One region of the Paenibacillus sp. 1-18 genome, then DNA from elsewhere that is predicted to be linked to it. Evidence: riboswitches for the same ligand, from Rfam matches in the RefSeq annotation. Region 1 holds a riboswitch; the other holds the start of a gene.
The links. A riboswitch is a leader RNA that binds a small molecule or an ion and turns the genes downstream of it on or off. The one in region 1 is predicted to bind ZMP and ZTP.
Positions count from the first base shown of each region.

Region 2: another riboswitch for ZMP and ZTP. It lies ahead of L693_RS0124190 (bifunctional 5,10-methylenetetrahydrofolate dehydrogenase/5,10-methenyltetrahydrofolate cyclohydrolase); the one in region 1 lies ahead of L693_RS0112650 (TIGR01440 family protein).

Region 1 covers NZ_ASSB01000204.1:26-7,458, reverse strand. The annotation lists gene upp (uracil phosphoribosyltransferase) at 1-505, opposite strand, end outside; partial or broken gene L693_RS0112670 (ABC transporter substrate-binding protein) at 865-2,129, opposite strand; partial or broken gene L693_RS28060 (carbohydrate ABC transporter permease) at 2,168-2,598, opposite strand; gene L693_RS0112660 (carbohydrate ABC transporter permease) at 2,598-3,479, opposite strand; gene glyA (serine hydroxymethyltransferase) at 3,649-4,899, opposite strand; gene L693_RS0112650 (TIGR01440 family protein) at 4,971-5,558, opposite strand; ZMP/ZTP riboswitch at 5,767-5,848, opposite strand; gene L693_RS0112645 (low molecular weight protein arginine phosphatase) at 5,927-6,511, opposite strand; gene L693_RS0112640 (manganese efflux pump MntP) at 6,617-7,177, opposite strand; partial or broken gene L693_RS29975 (Sua5 family C-terminal domain-containing protein) at 7,354-7,433, opposite strand, start outside.
Region 2 covers NZ_ASSB01000359.1:27,493-34,925, reverse strand. The annotation lists gene L693_RS0124220 (Gfo/Idh/MocA family protein) at 1-74, opposite strand, end outside; gene L693_RS0124215 (deoxynucleoside kinase) at 278-919, opposite strand; gene L693_RS0124210 (deoxynucleoside kinase) at 916-1,539, opposite strand; gene L693_RS0124205 (response regulator transcription factor) at 1,710-2,309, opposite strand; gene L693_RS0124200 (sensor histidine kinase) at 2,306-3,439, opposite strand; gene L693_RS0124195 (fatty acid desaturase) at 3,507-4,562, opposite strand; ZMP/ZTP riboswitch at 4,782-4,867, shown strand; gene L693_RS0124190 (bifunctional 5,10-methylenetetrahydrofolate dehydrogenase/5,10-methenyltetrahydrofolate cyclohydrolase) at 4,984-5,850, shown strand; gene L693_RS0124185 (cyclodeaminase/cyclohydrolase family protein) at 5,847-6,482, shown strand; gene L693_RS0124180 (stalk domain-containing protein) at 6,695-7,433, shown strand, end outside.

The DNA of each region.
Region 1 (7,433 bases):
CTTTGACACCCTCAGGAGCAGCAATCAGATTCATCATTTTAATTTGGGTACAGCCTCTTTTTTTCAACACATCTATGGCTGCAATCGCCGAACCGCCTGTTGCAAGCATCGGATCAATGACGATCAATTCACGCTCTGTCACATCTGTAGGCAACTTTGTGTAGTATTCCACAGGCTGCAATGTTTCAGGGTCGCGGAACAATCCCACATGGCCTACCTTTGCTGCCGGCAGCAGCTTTACAACGCCATCCAGCATACCCAAGCCTGCACGCAAAATCGGAATAAGGCCCAGCATACGTCCGGAAATCACTTTACCTTCTGTCTCAGCAACCGGTGTTTGCACCGTAATGCTTTCCAACGGGATGTCCCTCGTAATTTCATAAGCCATCAAAGTTGCTACTTCATCCACGAGCTCGCGGAAATCCTTGGTGTTGGTCCGCACATCGCGGATAAATGTAAGTTTGTGCTGGATCAAAGGGTGATCACAAACCACCAGTTTTGCCATGATATATTCCCTCCGGTATTATCGTCACGTTCTTCCGCACCAGAATATCGAACATCCTGAATGGAAAGGATCTATGTAACCTATTTGTACAAACCAAATAAGCACAGATGCAGTGCGTGCCTGTAAATCCTGTTTATTATAACATTCCCTTGGTTGATTTAACACCTGCCACCACAACCTTTGGCCAAGAGAAAGATATGTAGAGTAAAATATCTCCCCTGCCACATTATGAGTGACTTTTGTCATGGAAAACCACATCAAAAAAGGCTCTAACGGCCCTTGACCGTCAAAGCCTGTCGAACTCAAAATTCCCCTCTGTGCTATAAGTTGGGGTTCGGGCTCCTGATGAAGCGACGTTTTTATCTATACTTCAAATTGTCCCACGCTCCCTGAAATTGCTGCAGCATTTCGTCTTTTGTAATAACCCCCGCAATATAGGCCTGCATACTACTGCTCAAATCCTGATTCAGTCCTTTCGGGAAGCGCTGGAAGTTCCAGCTCCATATCTTGCCTTCCCTCACATGCCGGGATATTTCCGCACCAAGATCACCTGTCGTTTCATCACTGGATGTAATGCTTTTGAAGGCGGGGACGAATTTGAACTCCTTGGTAATATAGTGCTTGCCTATCTCCGAAGTAACCAGCCAATTGAGAAAATCTTTTGCCTCCTGCTTCACAGGCGAATTTTTATTGACCACCCAGTTGGATGCCACCCCCACTGCAAGCCTGCCTCCTTTAGCAGGATCATTATCTATAGGCGCAGGCAGAATCCCCAGATTCAAGTCAGGATTAATACCGTCTATTTGTGGCTGAGTCCAGTTCCCCTGATGCATCATGGCGGCCTTGCCTGTCGCAAATAACGTGACTTGTGTATTATAGTCTGTCGTAAGGGGATTGCTGTTACCATATTTTAAAGTCAGGTCAAGCAGCTTCACCCACTGATCAAACACAGGGTTGCCAGGGATACGGGCTGTTCCCTTGTTTAAATGCTCGACGTAGGTCTCCGGGTTCGGCTGTCTGGCAAACGGAATATTGACAAAATGGTTCCCCAGCACCCACCATTCCGCATATCCGTTAGCAAACGGTGTAATCCCTGCTGCTTTCAGGCGCTTCGCTGCTTCCTCCAGCTCACTTATCGTTTGAGGCAGCTTGGTTATGCCCGCCCGCTTGAACAAATCCTTGTTGTAAACAAATCCGAAGCCTTCCAGGTTCATGGGCTGTCCGTAAATCTTACCGTTAACGGTCATCGGCTTGCGGGCAAAATCATCCAGGTCCTTTACCCATGGCTGATCTGACAAGTCCTCCAAATACTCAAACCACGTATCACGGTCCTGATAGCCCTCATTGGTGAAAATGTCCGGCTGATCACCTGAGGCGAATTTAGCCTTCAACGAAGCACTGTAATCCGTACCGCCTCCGACAGATTGGATATCCAGCTTGATGCCCGGATGCGTTTTTTCATAATCCGCCTTGAGTTTGTTTAGCGGCTCTGAATCTCTACTTTGAACTGATAGATGTGTATCGTTTTCGTCTCGTTTGGCCCGGCCTGCGTATTTCCACAACCCGAAAGCGTACATGCGAGCAGTACGATCAGGGAGAGGACAAGCAGCACTGTTTTTTTCATCGGTTATCCCTCCATCAGCCCTTGACCGCACCGGCTGCAATGCATCCTGGTATGCTATTGTTCATCTCAGCACGTTGGATACCTCCATAAGCGGCAGCATGATGGACTGAAAAGGCACGACCATTGCAGCCACAAGCAGACCAAACAGCAATCGGTTAAAACGCGTGTCATGGCGAACCATCTGGTAAGCAGCCATCGAGCTGATCAGCAGCAGGAGAGCATTGCTGACGATGGTGACGAGCAATGAATTCCCCAGCGCTGTCGGAAAGTTTATTTTATTCCAGGCGTTGGCGTAGTTCTCAAACCGAAAGGTTGTCGGCCACGAAGCGGAATGAGCCAAAATATCGCCAAAGGATTTAACGGAATTGACGAGCAAAAAATAAAACGGAATCAGAAAGATCAATCCGAGCACAATGAGCACAATTTCAGCAGCCCACGTACCCAAGCGGTAGCTTGGCGTTTTCCCCATTACATTTCAACCTCCTTCTTCTTCGTGAGACGCACCTGAATGATCGTAATGATTGCTACGATGATAAAGAAAATCATAGCTTTGGCGGTCCCCAATCCAAGACGATTATTTGTAAACGCTTCATTATATATGTCCAACGCTACAGACTCTGTCGACTTGAAGGGTCCACCCTTTGTCAGGGCTAAATTCAGCTCAAACACTTTAAAGGACCAGGATATCGCCAAAAAGAGGCAAACGGTTACGGCTGGCATAATAAGCGGCACTACTACCTGGCGTAAAATCTGTCTTCGGCTTGCACCGTCGATTTGAGCTGATTCAATCAGGGCATGGGAGACATTATTTAACGAGGATATGTAGATAACCATGAGATAGCCTGCGTACTGCCAAACAAACACGATGACAGTTCCCCAAAAAGCAGTTGGCCCATCACCAAGCCATGGTAGCTTGAAAAGGGACAGCCCGGTTGCCTCCCCCACCGCAGAAAAACCGCGCACAAAGATAAATTGCCAGATGAAGCCAAGCAGTAAGCCACCAATCATATTAGGCATAAAAAATACAGTCCGTAACGCATTGCGGGTACGCAACGGCTTTGTAAGTACATAAGCCAGGGAAAAGCCGATCAGATTCGTCAGGATCACGCCACATACGGTAAAACGGACCGTGAACCAAAATGCATTTCGAAAATCCGGATCATCTCTAAAAATATGGACGTAATTCCCCAATCCGAGCCATTGGACATTTTCCGACACTCCGTCCCAATTGGTCATGGAATAATATAGTCCCAGCAGGAACGGAATGACCATAATCAAGACGAAAAACAACGCCATAGGGCCTATAAATACGAGCTGCTGCAATAACTGCGCGGATTTTCTTTGACTCAAGTGTCATCACTCCTCTGTGTAGATCGTGCAGGAAAATACAAATAAATCCTTAATCGCTTATTAACCAAAAATGTAAGTTTCGAGTCGCCAGAAAACAAAAAAGGCTGTTCCCCCTCCGGCTTACGGAAGGAAAACAGCCTTATTCAACATGGATAGGTGGTTGATTTAATTAGTATTGAGTACCTGGATAGATTGGGAATTTTTCAGTCAGCTCGCCAACCGCTTGGCTCGCTTTGGACAATACCGTATCATCCTTCGGATTTTTGAGTGTTTCGGCAATGATCTTACCGATTTTAACCATAGCCTCTTCATCCATACCACGGGATGTCGCAGCAGGGGTACCAATACGAATTCCGCTGGTAATGAACGGACTTGTCGGGTCGAACGGAATCGCGTTTTTGTTCACCGTGATGCCTACGGAATCCAATACATGCTCGGCTTCTTTGCCTGTAATATTCAGGTTACGCGTATCCAGCAGCATCAGGTGATTATCTGTACCGCCCGATACGATGTTAATCCCCTCCGCCAGCAGCGTCTCTGCCAGTACGTGTGCATTGCGAACTACGTTTTGTGCATAGGTTTTGAAGGAAGGCTGGAGTGCTTCACCCAAGGCAACGGCTTTGGACGCGATCACATGCATTAATGGACCGCCCTGAATGCCTGGGAAAATCGCCTTGTCAATCGCTTGCGCCCACGCTTTGCGAGTCAGAATCATTCCTCCGCGCGGACCACGCAGCGTTTTGTGCGTGGTTGTGGTCACAAATTGGGCATGCGGAACCGGGTTAGGATGAATACCCGCTGCTACCAGACCGGCGATGTGTGCCATATCTACCATGAACAGCGCACCCACATCGCTGGCGATGGAAGCAAAGGCTTCAAAATCAATCGTACGCGGATATGCGCTCGCTCCGGCTACAATCAGGCGAGGGCGATGCTTGAAGGCTGCCTTGCGCACTTCATCATAATCAATGCGGAAGTTGTCTTCGCGTACACCATAAGCAACAAAGTTATACAACAAGCCGGAAGCGTTAACGGGGCTTCCGTGTGTCAGATGGCCGCCATGCGCCAAATTCATACCCAGTACGGTATCACCAGGTTTGAGTGCTGCCAAATAGACCGCCATGTTGGCTTGTGCTCCAGAGTGAGGCTGCACGTTGGCATGCTCAGCACCGAACAATTCTTTGGCGCGATCACGCGCAATGTCCTCGACGATATCTACGTGCTCACAGCCACCGTAGTAACGTTTGCCCGGATAACCTTCAGCATATTTATTCGTCAGTACAGAGCCCATCGCTTCCATAACCGCTTCGCTAACGATGTTCTCGGATGCGATCAGCTCGATATTGTGGCGTTGTCGCTTCAGTTCAAGTCCCATTGCTTCCAGCACTGCCGGGTCACTATTACGCAGATGTTCCATCATGATTGATTACTCCCTCTCCATAGTCAATTGTTGGGTATACAAAGTATAAAACAAACAGTCCACGCCAAATGCTAATCACAGTTTCCGCCGTCTTCTTGTTCAAGGGTGTACACCGCCCGTTGTCCTCCTATCAGTGGAGGACGCGTGAACGCCGCAGTCACACGTGCTTCGCCAATCCAGCGAAGGCTTGGACGAAACGGAACGGCTATGGGACGCAGATGCATGCCAATCAGCGTTTCGCCAATGTCTATCCCGGCATGCGCCTGCACGTTCATCGCCAAACACGCATCGTCCAGTGACCGGTAGGCAACCGCAGCCATAGAGCCGCCTGCCGTGCGTACAGGAACAGCGGCAACTTCTATTAATCCCAGCCGTTCCAGCACAGCCCGTTCAACGACCAGCGCACGGTTCAAATGCTCGCAGCATTGAAACGCCACGTCAAAGCCATATTCCCGGCGTACGGAATCTACTCCAGCCAGCAGCTGCTGCGCCACATCGAGCGCTCCCGCCGTGCCGATCCGGCTTCCGGCCACTTCACTCGTACTTACACCAATCACCAGCAGGCGCCCAGCCTTCAAACCGACTGCTTCAGCGAGCTCCCGCACGACAGAAGCGGCCTGTGCTTCAAGTGAAATCTCACGATCCAATTGTCCTACCATTGGAACCTCCCCTGGTTGACCAGTCCCTCAGAGACTAGGCATGGTCTCATGCCGTAAGTTCAACACACTTTCTCCTGATATCACAATCTGACTATATTATAGCCGATGATTTGGATTTCGAGCAGAAAAATTGAAGAGCAAGAAGACAGCAAAAAATCTGGAATAGCTCATATACGAAAAAAGAGCAGTCCACACCTACGTGGAATTGCTCTTTTGCCCAGGCGACCGGCCGTATATCCGGTGCTCCATCGTGGTTAATCCCACTTTTGTCGCCAGTTACACCGGATTCTCATTTTTCCACCTTATCTTAACGGATTAATCGTCGAAAATCAACAGAATCCGTACAAATCAGATGAGTGACACCGACTTTATTCGGAAGAAGTCTTTAGCTTGTCCAGCAACTTATGCAGTGCTGTGCGGATTTCCGCAGCCGTGACATCGTAATCTTCCCGCGAACCCCCAAATGGATCGGAAATATCAAAGCCCGGAATCCGTTGGTTCAGCTCAATCATCCGCTCACGCTCCTGCGCCGACAGTTCTTGTCCGAGTGAAGCCATCAGCTGCTGTGAAGCGTACAAGCCGTCTAACTCCTGTACATCATTCAGCACTTCATCCCGATCCTCCACGTATTCCTTGAGCGTAAATACTTTGCCCGCCGTATGGGGAAAGCGCTGAATGACGTGCTGCTTATGCCCTTGCGTCAAGGTCAAAATCAGATGTGCCCACTCTGCAAGTCCGCCGCTCAAAGGGGTCGAGGTCAACTGATCCGAGATATCGTGGTCCCGTAGAACCGCCTCTGCATGTCGAGATATCGGTGTACCTTCCATCGCCGCCACTCCCGCAGAGCGCACCTCCAGCTCCAGCCCGTGTTCAGCGGCCAGCTTGCGCAGCATCCCTTCAGCCATTGGACTGCGACAAGTGTTCCCTGTGCATACGAATAAGATATGCTTCAACGTTTTCACCCCCCGTATGTTAAAAATATGTAAACAGAGGATCATTATCTATAATCCTAAGCCTTACTATAATCCTGTATTTATTTTACACTGTCCACGCTAAAATCAAAACATAAACATAAAGCCAAATGCCAGCAAAATAGCACCGCCTACGGCTTCTCCGTAATCCCCCAGATTACGGCTGACCTTGCGGCCCACCAGCAATCCCAGCATTGCCATTGCACCTCCGCAAAAGCCAAATGCCAGAACACTCAGCACCAGATCACTCTGGAACATCCCCAGCGACACCCCTACAGAAAACGAGTCAATGCTCACCCCAAGTGCAAACAGCAAGAGACCCAGAGGTGAACGATGATCCAATACTTGTACACCGTCCCCCTTGAAGGAGCTATATACCATATGCCCGCCTAAAAGGATGAGTAACCCACCTGCAAAATAGGTCGTTACATGGCCCAGTAAAGAACTCATATAATGCCCTGTGAACATCCCCAGCAATGGCATCAGAATGTGAAAAAAGCCAATTACCGTGCTGATGCGCAGCACATCCCGCAGGCGTATCCCCTTCATGCCGATCCCTACGCCCAGCGATAACGCATCCATTCCCAGCGCTACTGCCATGATCAGAATCGTTACAACCTGCCCGACATGGGCAGAGGCTGACAGCATACTCCATCCCTCCATTATCCGTCCGTTCTTGTTAACGTTATGCGGACAAGGGGGAAAACAGTACAAGCATACAACGGAAGCGCCTGTACGAGGACGAGGAGAGAGGAGGATTTTATTAAGAGCGGTCAGACAAGACGGGAACCCTTTCTGTTCTCCAACAAGGTACGTGAGTCTTGCTAAAGACGAACGACTCGATGACCTGCGGCTTTCAACAGGCGGTTCATAACGGCATCTCCCAGCCCATTGGGTGGACAGG
Region 2 (7,433 bases), on a different contig from region 1:
AATTCGTCCGTCTCTACCCCGGCTTGAATAAACCTCTCGGTTATCCAGTTGGTTCCAACAATACCAAAACGCATCACTATATCCCATCCTTCCCGTGAGTCATTCTCATTTGAATATATGTATCCATTCTCGCATTCTAGCCTAGGCTTGTCCACTATATCGTAGGGTTATCTTGTTCTTCAACAACTTTTATTCGACAAAAAAGACTGTAGTTATCAGATCCATTTATTTCTGATTGTACCACAGTCTTTGTATGTTTTTTGCTGGTTTTATACCTTTATTTTTTGGAAATGACCTTGCCTACTTCTGTCAAAATGGCATCCATGGAAGCCGGGTCATGTACATCATATTCATCAATGTTCAGACGCAGGACAGGGCAGGCATCAAACTCGTTAATCCAATTGGAATATCGGCGATGCATTTGCTCCCAATAGGCTCTCTCGGTCCGGATCTCCATCTCGCGACCGCGTTCCTCAATCCGACTCAGTATGGATGGCAGGCTGCCTTCCAGGTAGATCAGCACATCAGGGTGCGGGAAAAACGGTGTCATTACCATCGCCTCAAACAAGCTAGTGTAAGTTTCATAATCCGTAGGGCTCATTGTTCCCTGGTCGGCATGCATTTTCGCAAAAATGCCTGTGTCCTCATAAATGGAACGATCCTGCACAAAGCCTCCACCGGATAAGAAAATATTTTTTTGCTCTTTGAAGCGCTCAGCGAGAAAATAAATTTGCAGATGGAAGCTCCATCTTTCAAAATCATGATAAAACTTTTCCAGATACGGATTATGATCAACCTGCTCCAAAGAGGTTTTAAAGCCCAGGCGTTCAGCCAAAGCAGCCGTTAGCGTGGATTTCCCCACACCTACCGTGCCCGCTACCGTAATCAGGGCATTCGCGGGGATATTGTAATTACTCATTGAATAAGCTCCTTTATATCGGAAACAATTTGTTCGAACTGTGCCTGGTTTTCTACAAAATCAATCTCATTCCCATCTATGGTCAATATACGGGGCGAAGGGGACTGCTCAGCAAGAAACTGAATGCCTTTATCATAATCCGTAATTAATTGCTCCAGATAGGCAGGGTCCATCTCCTGTTCAAAGGAGCGGGCCCGCTTACGAATCCTGCCCAGCAAAGTATCCAAGTCGGCTCTAATATAGATAATGATGTCCGGCTTAGGCATGTCATCTGTCAGCAGATGATAGATTTGACGGTATTTGTCTCGCTTTATACCTTTAAGCGTACGTTCAGCAAAAATCAGATTCTTGTAGATATGATAGTCAGAAATAACAGGCTGAGCTTTCTCCAGATATTGCAGACCGGTGTCCTCCAGTTGCTTGTACCGGTTGCAGAGAAAGAACATTTCCAGTTGAAAGCTCCATTCATCTATATTCTGATAAAATTTATCGAGAAACGGATTTTCCTCGACAATTTCTTTAATAATCGGTATATGCAGCTCGGTTGAAAGCATCGAAGCCAACGTCGTTTTACCTGCTCCGATAGGCCCTTCAACAGCTATAAAAGGGGCATGTTTCATGCGTTCCATTCCTCCTTGTACTCCAGTCCATCCTGTGGACAACTATCCTATTGTATCACAAGGAAGTGTGCTAACCGCATATCAAATCTATGGATAAAACAAAAAAACAGAGCTGCCATATCTTGCTTCATAGCCGTCTCTGTTTCTGCTTAGATATTTCTGCTGGTCACTCATTTAAACCAGCCTTTTTCATTAAAACGTCTAATCGCCTCAATTCGATTGCTGACACCCAGCTTATCGAGAATGACTGAGATGTAATTACGTACCGTCCCTGTCGTTAAATACAGTTCACCAGCAATCTCCTTTGTGTTCTTCCCGTCAGCAATGAGCGCCAATACAGTCTTCTCACGCTCAGTCAGCGGGTTGACCTCGGCATAAGCATCATCGACCAGTTCCGGGGCATAAATGCGACGACCTGCTAAAATGCTGCGAATGGAGGAAGCCAGCTCTTCACTGGGACTATCCTTGAGCAAATAGCCGTGGGTACCTGCCTTGATGGCCCGTTCAAAATACCCGGGGCGAGCAAATGTGGTCAAAATCATCACTTTGCAGTTCAAGCCCTTGAGTTCATCAGCCGCGTCCAGTCCACTCTTTATCGGCATTTCGATGTCCATGATGCATATATCCGGCTGATGCAGCTTGACCAGCTCTACAGCCTCTTCTCCATTACTCGCTTTTCCAACTACTTTCATATCCTCTTCCAAGTCCAGCAGCGAAGCAAGAGCGCCCAGCAGCATACGCTGGTCTTCTGCAATGACAATTCGTATCATGGCCCCACCTCCTCGTTCGGCCTTTCAGTGATATTCGGCACTTTAATGACCAGAGTTGTTCCCTGATCTGAATGCAGCTCCATACATCCGTTCACAAATTCGAGTCTTTCCTTTATTCCTCGCAGGCCATGACCTCGAAAAACTGCATTTTCCCCTATAACGCCTGTCCCGTTATCCTGAATCCGAAGGGTCAATTCCTTCCGAGACGGCTCAATGGTGATAGAACAAGCGGTAGCTCCACTGTGCTTAACCACATTGGTTACCGCCTCCTTCATGCACATACTAAGCACATTTTCGTTCATTAACGACGTATGCTTCAGCTTCGGGTCGCCCTCCAGGGTCAATTCAATATGGGCAGCCTTTAAAATCTGCCGAATGCGCAGTAACTCATCCTCTAATCGCATGCCGCGCATTTGAGTCACCATTTCCCGTACTTCTTTTAACGCGCTTCTCGCCGTAAGCCGAACATCGTTAATTTCAACACGAGCCCGCTCCGGGTGCTGATCCATCAGTTTGCCCGCCAAATCGCTTTTCAGCCCGATGAGTGACAGCTTCTGACCCAAGGTATCGTGCAGATCACGTGCAATTCTCTGGCGCTCCTCCAGCTTAATCAGTTCCGATATTTTCTTATTGGCATCCTCTAATTGTACCTGAAGCCGATCACTTTTGTTACGATTAAAATTCGTGATCGGAAGGAGAATCACACCAATCAGATTGAGCAAAATAAAAGGAATCTGTTTAATAAAAACAGGATTTTCAGAAACAAAACCATAATTGATCAGTCCAATGGTAATAACCATCAGGAGAATATACAGTGTTGTGAATGCGGCTTTACTTTTAATATTACCGATCAGATAAGCAATAAATATGGAAAAATACATATAGCTGAACAGCAGCGTCATGGTAATTGATATAACAATCTGTACACTGGTCCAGAAGTATATGAGCCAGCCTTTCGAGACAAAAGCCAGTACATAACAAGCAAAAAACACTAAAATAATCGCCGTGCCCAGGATAATATGACTTGTCGAGGAGGAGCTGAAGTAATAAAAGGGCAGGATATAAAAGACAACCCACACATAAGGGCTAAGTCCCGTATTTTTTTGGAAAATCTGATACCATTTTTGCATCCTGCTCACCCTTCTCTCCTTCACCTTGCTTTTATCCCTTATCTTATCATATCGAAATGCGTACAATTCATTTTCTTTCTGTGCTCACAACAGGTGCAGGAATGGGTTTGGTAACGGTAACACGTTTGCCCAGCAGCGGCTTCACTTGTTTAAAGGTCAAAAAGGTTTTTGTGCTTTCATCCCAAAGCCGGAACTTCAAAGATTGCAGACTGCTGCTCATAGTGATGGTGGTTGCTTTTTGCAGCAATGGTGTCGCTTCATGTGCCTTCTCCAGATTATAATTCGGCACTTTTGGACTCAAGTGATGGACATGATGAAAACCGATATTCCCCGTAATCCATTGCAATACTTTAGGAAGCTTGTAGTAAGAGCTGCCCTCTACAGCTGCATTGATATAGCTCCACTCTTCATCATGCTCAAAATATGAATCCTCAAACTGATGCTGCACATAAAACAGCCAGATTCCCAGCATGCCTGAAACAAAAAAGATAGGCACCTGTATCAGAAGAAACGACTGCCAGCCGATAGCCCAACACAACAATGCATATAAGGCAACGATAGATATATTTGTAACATAAGTGTTTATTTTTTCCTTGCGCTTCGCTGTTTTGACGTTAAACCGATAGGTAAGCAAAAAAGTATAGATCGGACCTAATCCGAACATAACCCAAGGATTCCGGTATATGCGATAAGCCAGCCGTGTCCATATAGAAGCCTGTGCGTACTCTTCTACCGTAAGTACCCACATATCACCTGTACCTCTTTTGTCGAGATTACTGCTGGTTGCATGGTGGACGGCATGACTATTTTTCCATTGATGATACGGACAGAGCGTAATGATACCTGTAATCGTTCCTACAATGTCATTCAGCTTGCGACTTTTGAAGAAGGACTGATGACCACAATCATGAAAAATAATGAATGTCCTTACCACAAACCCCGAGGCAATAACGGCAATCGGAAGCGTCAGCCAATAGGATACCGACAGACTGAGATAAGCCGCATACCATAGCAAGATCAGCGGGCCCAAAGTGTTAATAAGCTGCAGAACGCTGGATTTGGTGTTTATTTTTTCGTAAGGAGCCATATTTTTTTTCAATTGTGCTAATGGAAGTTGTGCCATACTTAATGTTGATCCTCCTTTAAAATGACGCCTGTACCTTGATCTCGTCAGACGTGCATGTAGATCTAACCTCAGTATAAGGAACAGCCTCTCACCGCTGTAGTCATAAACGTCAGTTCGAGAGTATGACATTTGTCATATCATTAAATCAGTACAGCTATTTGCCAATGGTTCACGGGTTTATTTCCGGGAGAATATTTGTTAATATATAAAGTAAATAACGCTGTATGTGACTGGCGAAGTCAGTGGAATAAACCACGAGGGAGCATACAAACAAAAGCGTGCCGTTCGCCTGGGAGAAGTATTTGCAGAGGATTCGTCTGTCTTGACGACCTTGTGCAAATACTTTTTTGCGTTTACAAGACCCTGACACCCTGTTGATTCCATCATTAGCGCGATAAATTCAGAGGAGGCTTGAGCTATGGCTATTATTATGAAATCCAAAGAAGCAGCCGAGCAAGTGTATGCGACGATTCGTTCCCAGGTGGAACAGTTAAAACAGCAAGGACATCGTCCCCATCTGGCAACCCTATTGGTAGAAGGTGATCCCGCCTCTGCCTACTACGCCCGAACCAAGCAAAAAATAGCGGAGAAGCTGGGCATCTCCTTTCATCTTCATACCTTTGACCGCCATGTTAGAGAAGCCGAGCTCCTTCACCTGATCGACAGCCTGAATGAAGCTTCTCATGTACACGGCATTATGCTGGAATTGCCCCTTCCCCGGCATCTATCCGCATCCGTCATTAAACAGTCCATCGCCCCGTACAAGGATATTGATGGAATTACCCCGGGCAATAAGCTGGCTACTGTCACAGGCGAGGCTGGACTGTATCCTGCTACACCTCAAGCCTGTATTGAACTGCTCAAGCATTACGGTCACACCTTGGCAGGCAAAAATGTCACGCTTGTCGGCATCGGCCAGACTGTGGGACTCCCCCTTTTTCACATGCTGCAAAGAGAAAATGCTACCGTCACGGCCTGTCATGCGGGCACACGCGATATTGCAGAGCATTTGAGTCATGCAGACATTGCCTTCGTCGCAGTCGGATGCCCTGATGTCATTACTCAGGATATGGTGCATCCCGGTCTTATTTTGGTAGATGCGGGAATTAATGAGACGCTGGAGGGGAAAATAGTGGGGGATGCCGCTTTAGACGTTGGGGAAAAGGTGCATGCGATTTCTCCCGTGCCCGGCGGTGTCGGTACATTAACGACGGCAATCTTGTATAAAAATCTGCTCAAAGCGATTGATCTGCAACAATACTCCCGAGAGGTGGTTTATTCATGAGTGAACTGTCGTGGAAGGATTCCATCGGACATTTTCTGAAAGAGGCTGGAAGCGCAGCTCCTACACCCGGCGGAGGAAGTATATCCGCATTGGCTGCGGCACTGGGGGCCGCTATGACCTCCATGACCGCCAACCTTTCACAAGGAGAAAAATTCGCACACATCCACGAGCCAATCACTGAAGTGATTCGTAGCATGGAAAACCTGACTTCACGCTGTGAGGAACTGATGGCTGCAGACATCCGCTCCTTTGAACAGTACATGACGGCGCTAAAGCTACCCAAAGAAACAGACGAAGAGAAGCGTTATCGTACCCATTCTCTACAGACCGCAGTGATCGCTGCCATTGAGGTACCCATGCGCTTGCTGGAAGTAAGCCGGGATGGATTGTCTCATGCCTACCGTATTGTGGAGGCGTCCAATAAAAATGTCATTTCTGATCTTGGCATAGGTGCAATCCTGTTTGAAGCTGCTGCTCAATCCGCCCTGCTTACCGTTGACATTAACCTTGCCTCACTAAAGGACTTGGATGTCAAACAATCCTATGAAGCCAAAACAGCTGCACTCATGCGTGAAATTGCACAAATCAAAGAACAAACCCTAATGATCGTGCGCAGCCGAATAACGGGCTAATCCATTGGAAGAACCGTCCCAAGTTATCCCTGCTCCCATGCTCAAAAAATAGCCTCCAAACCCGTTTATAATCGTGGGTTTGGAGGCTATTTTATTGGAATTTATCAATTTGTGGAAAACCTTTCTAAATATTCAACGTCTATTGATACGGGTATATTTCCCAAGAAATTATTTTTATCTTATATCATTTATGAAGAAATGAGGAAAGGCGAATGAAAAGACGGACTCTATTACTCAGTATGATCGCGTTATTATTATTCAGCTCTAATGCATGGGCGGCCGAAAAGGAGTCTACTTCCCGTATTCGTTCTTATGATTCCGGGAGTCTGATTCAATCCGATGGAAGCTTATGGTTGTGGGGCTATAATCAATCTGTTCCTACTCGCGTAGAAGATAAGCCGGACGTTGTAAAAACATTTTCTAATATCATCAACGAAGGCGACCTGGTATTTACCTTACAAGATCATTCCGCTTGGTATGTACCCAGAGACAACATTTCTGAATCCGTGAAATTCATTCCTCTGGAAGGACTACAGAACCTCGCAGCTGTAAGTGGTTTAAATCATGTGCTTGCCCTGAGCACCGAAGGCAGCATATATTTCGCTGATCGACTCAACAATGACGACATCTTGGGTCCTTTTCAACCTCTATCCGGCGTCGACGGGGTTGCAGATATAGACAGCTATTATGAAGAAAGACCGGAATATGAGGAAGGCTGGATCTTCTTGAAAAAGGACGGCAGTGTGTGGAAAAACACAAAAGGCTTGCAGGGTTTTAAACCTGTTTCCTCCTTAAAGGATATTACGGCAATCGCGAAAAATATAGCCTTAAAAAAAGACGGTACCGTATGGACATGGCCCAAGGAATTTGATACAAATGCCACCTTATCCGATACTATATCTGCTGCGCAGATTCAATCCCTAACAGGAATCCAGGCGATTAAATCCAATG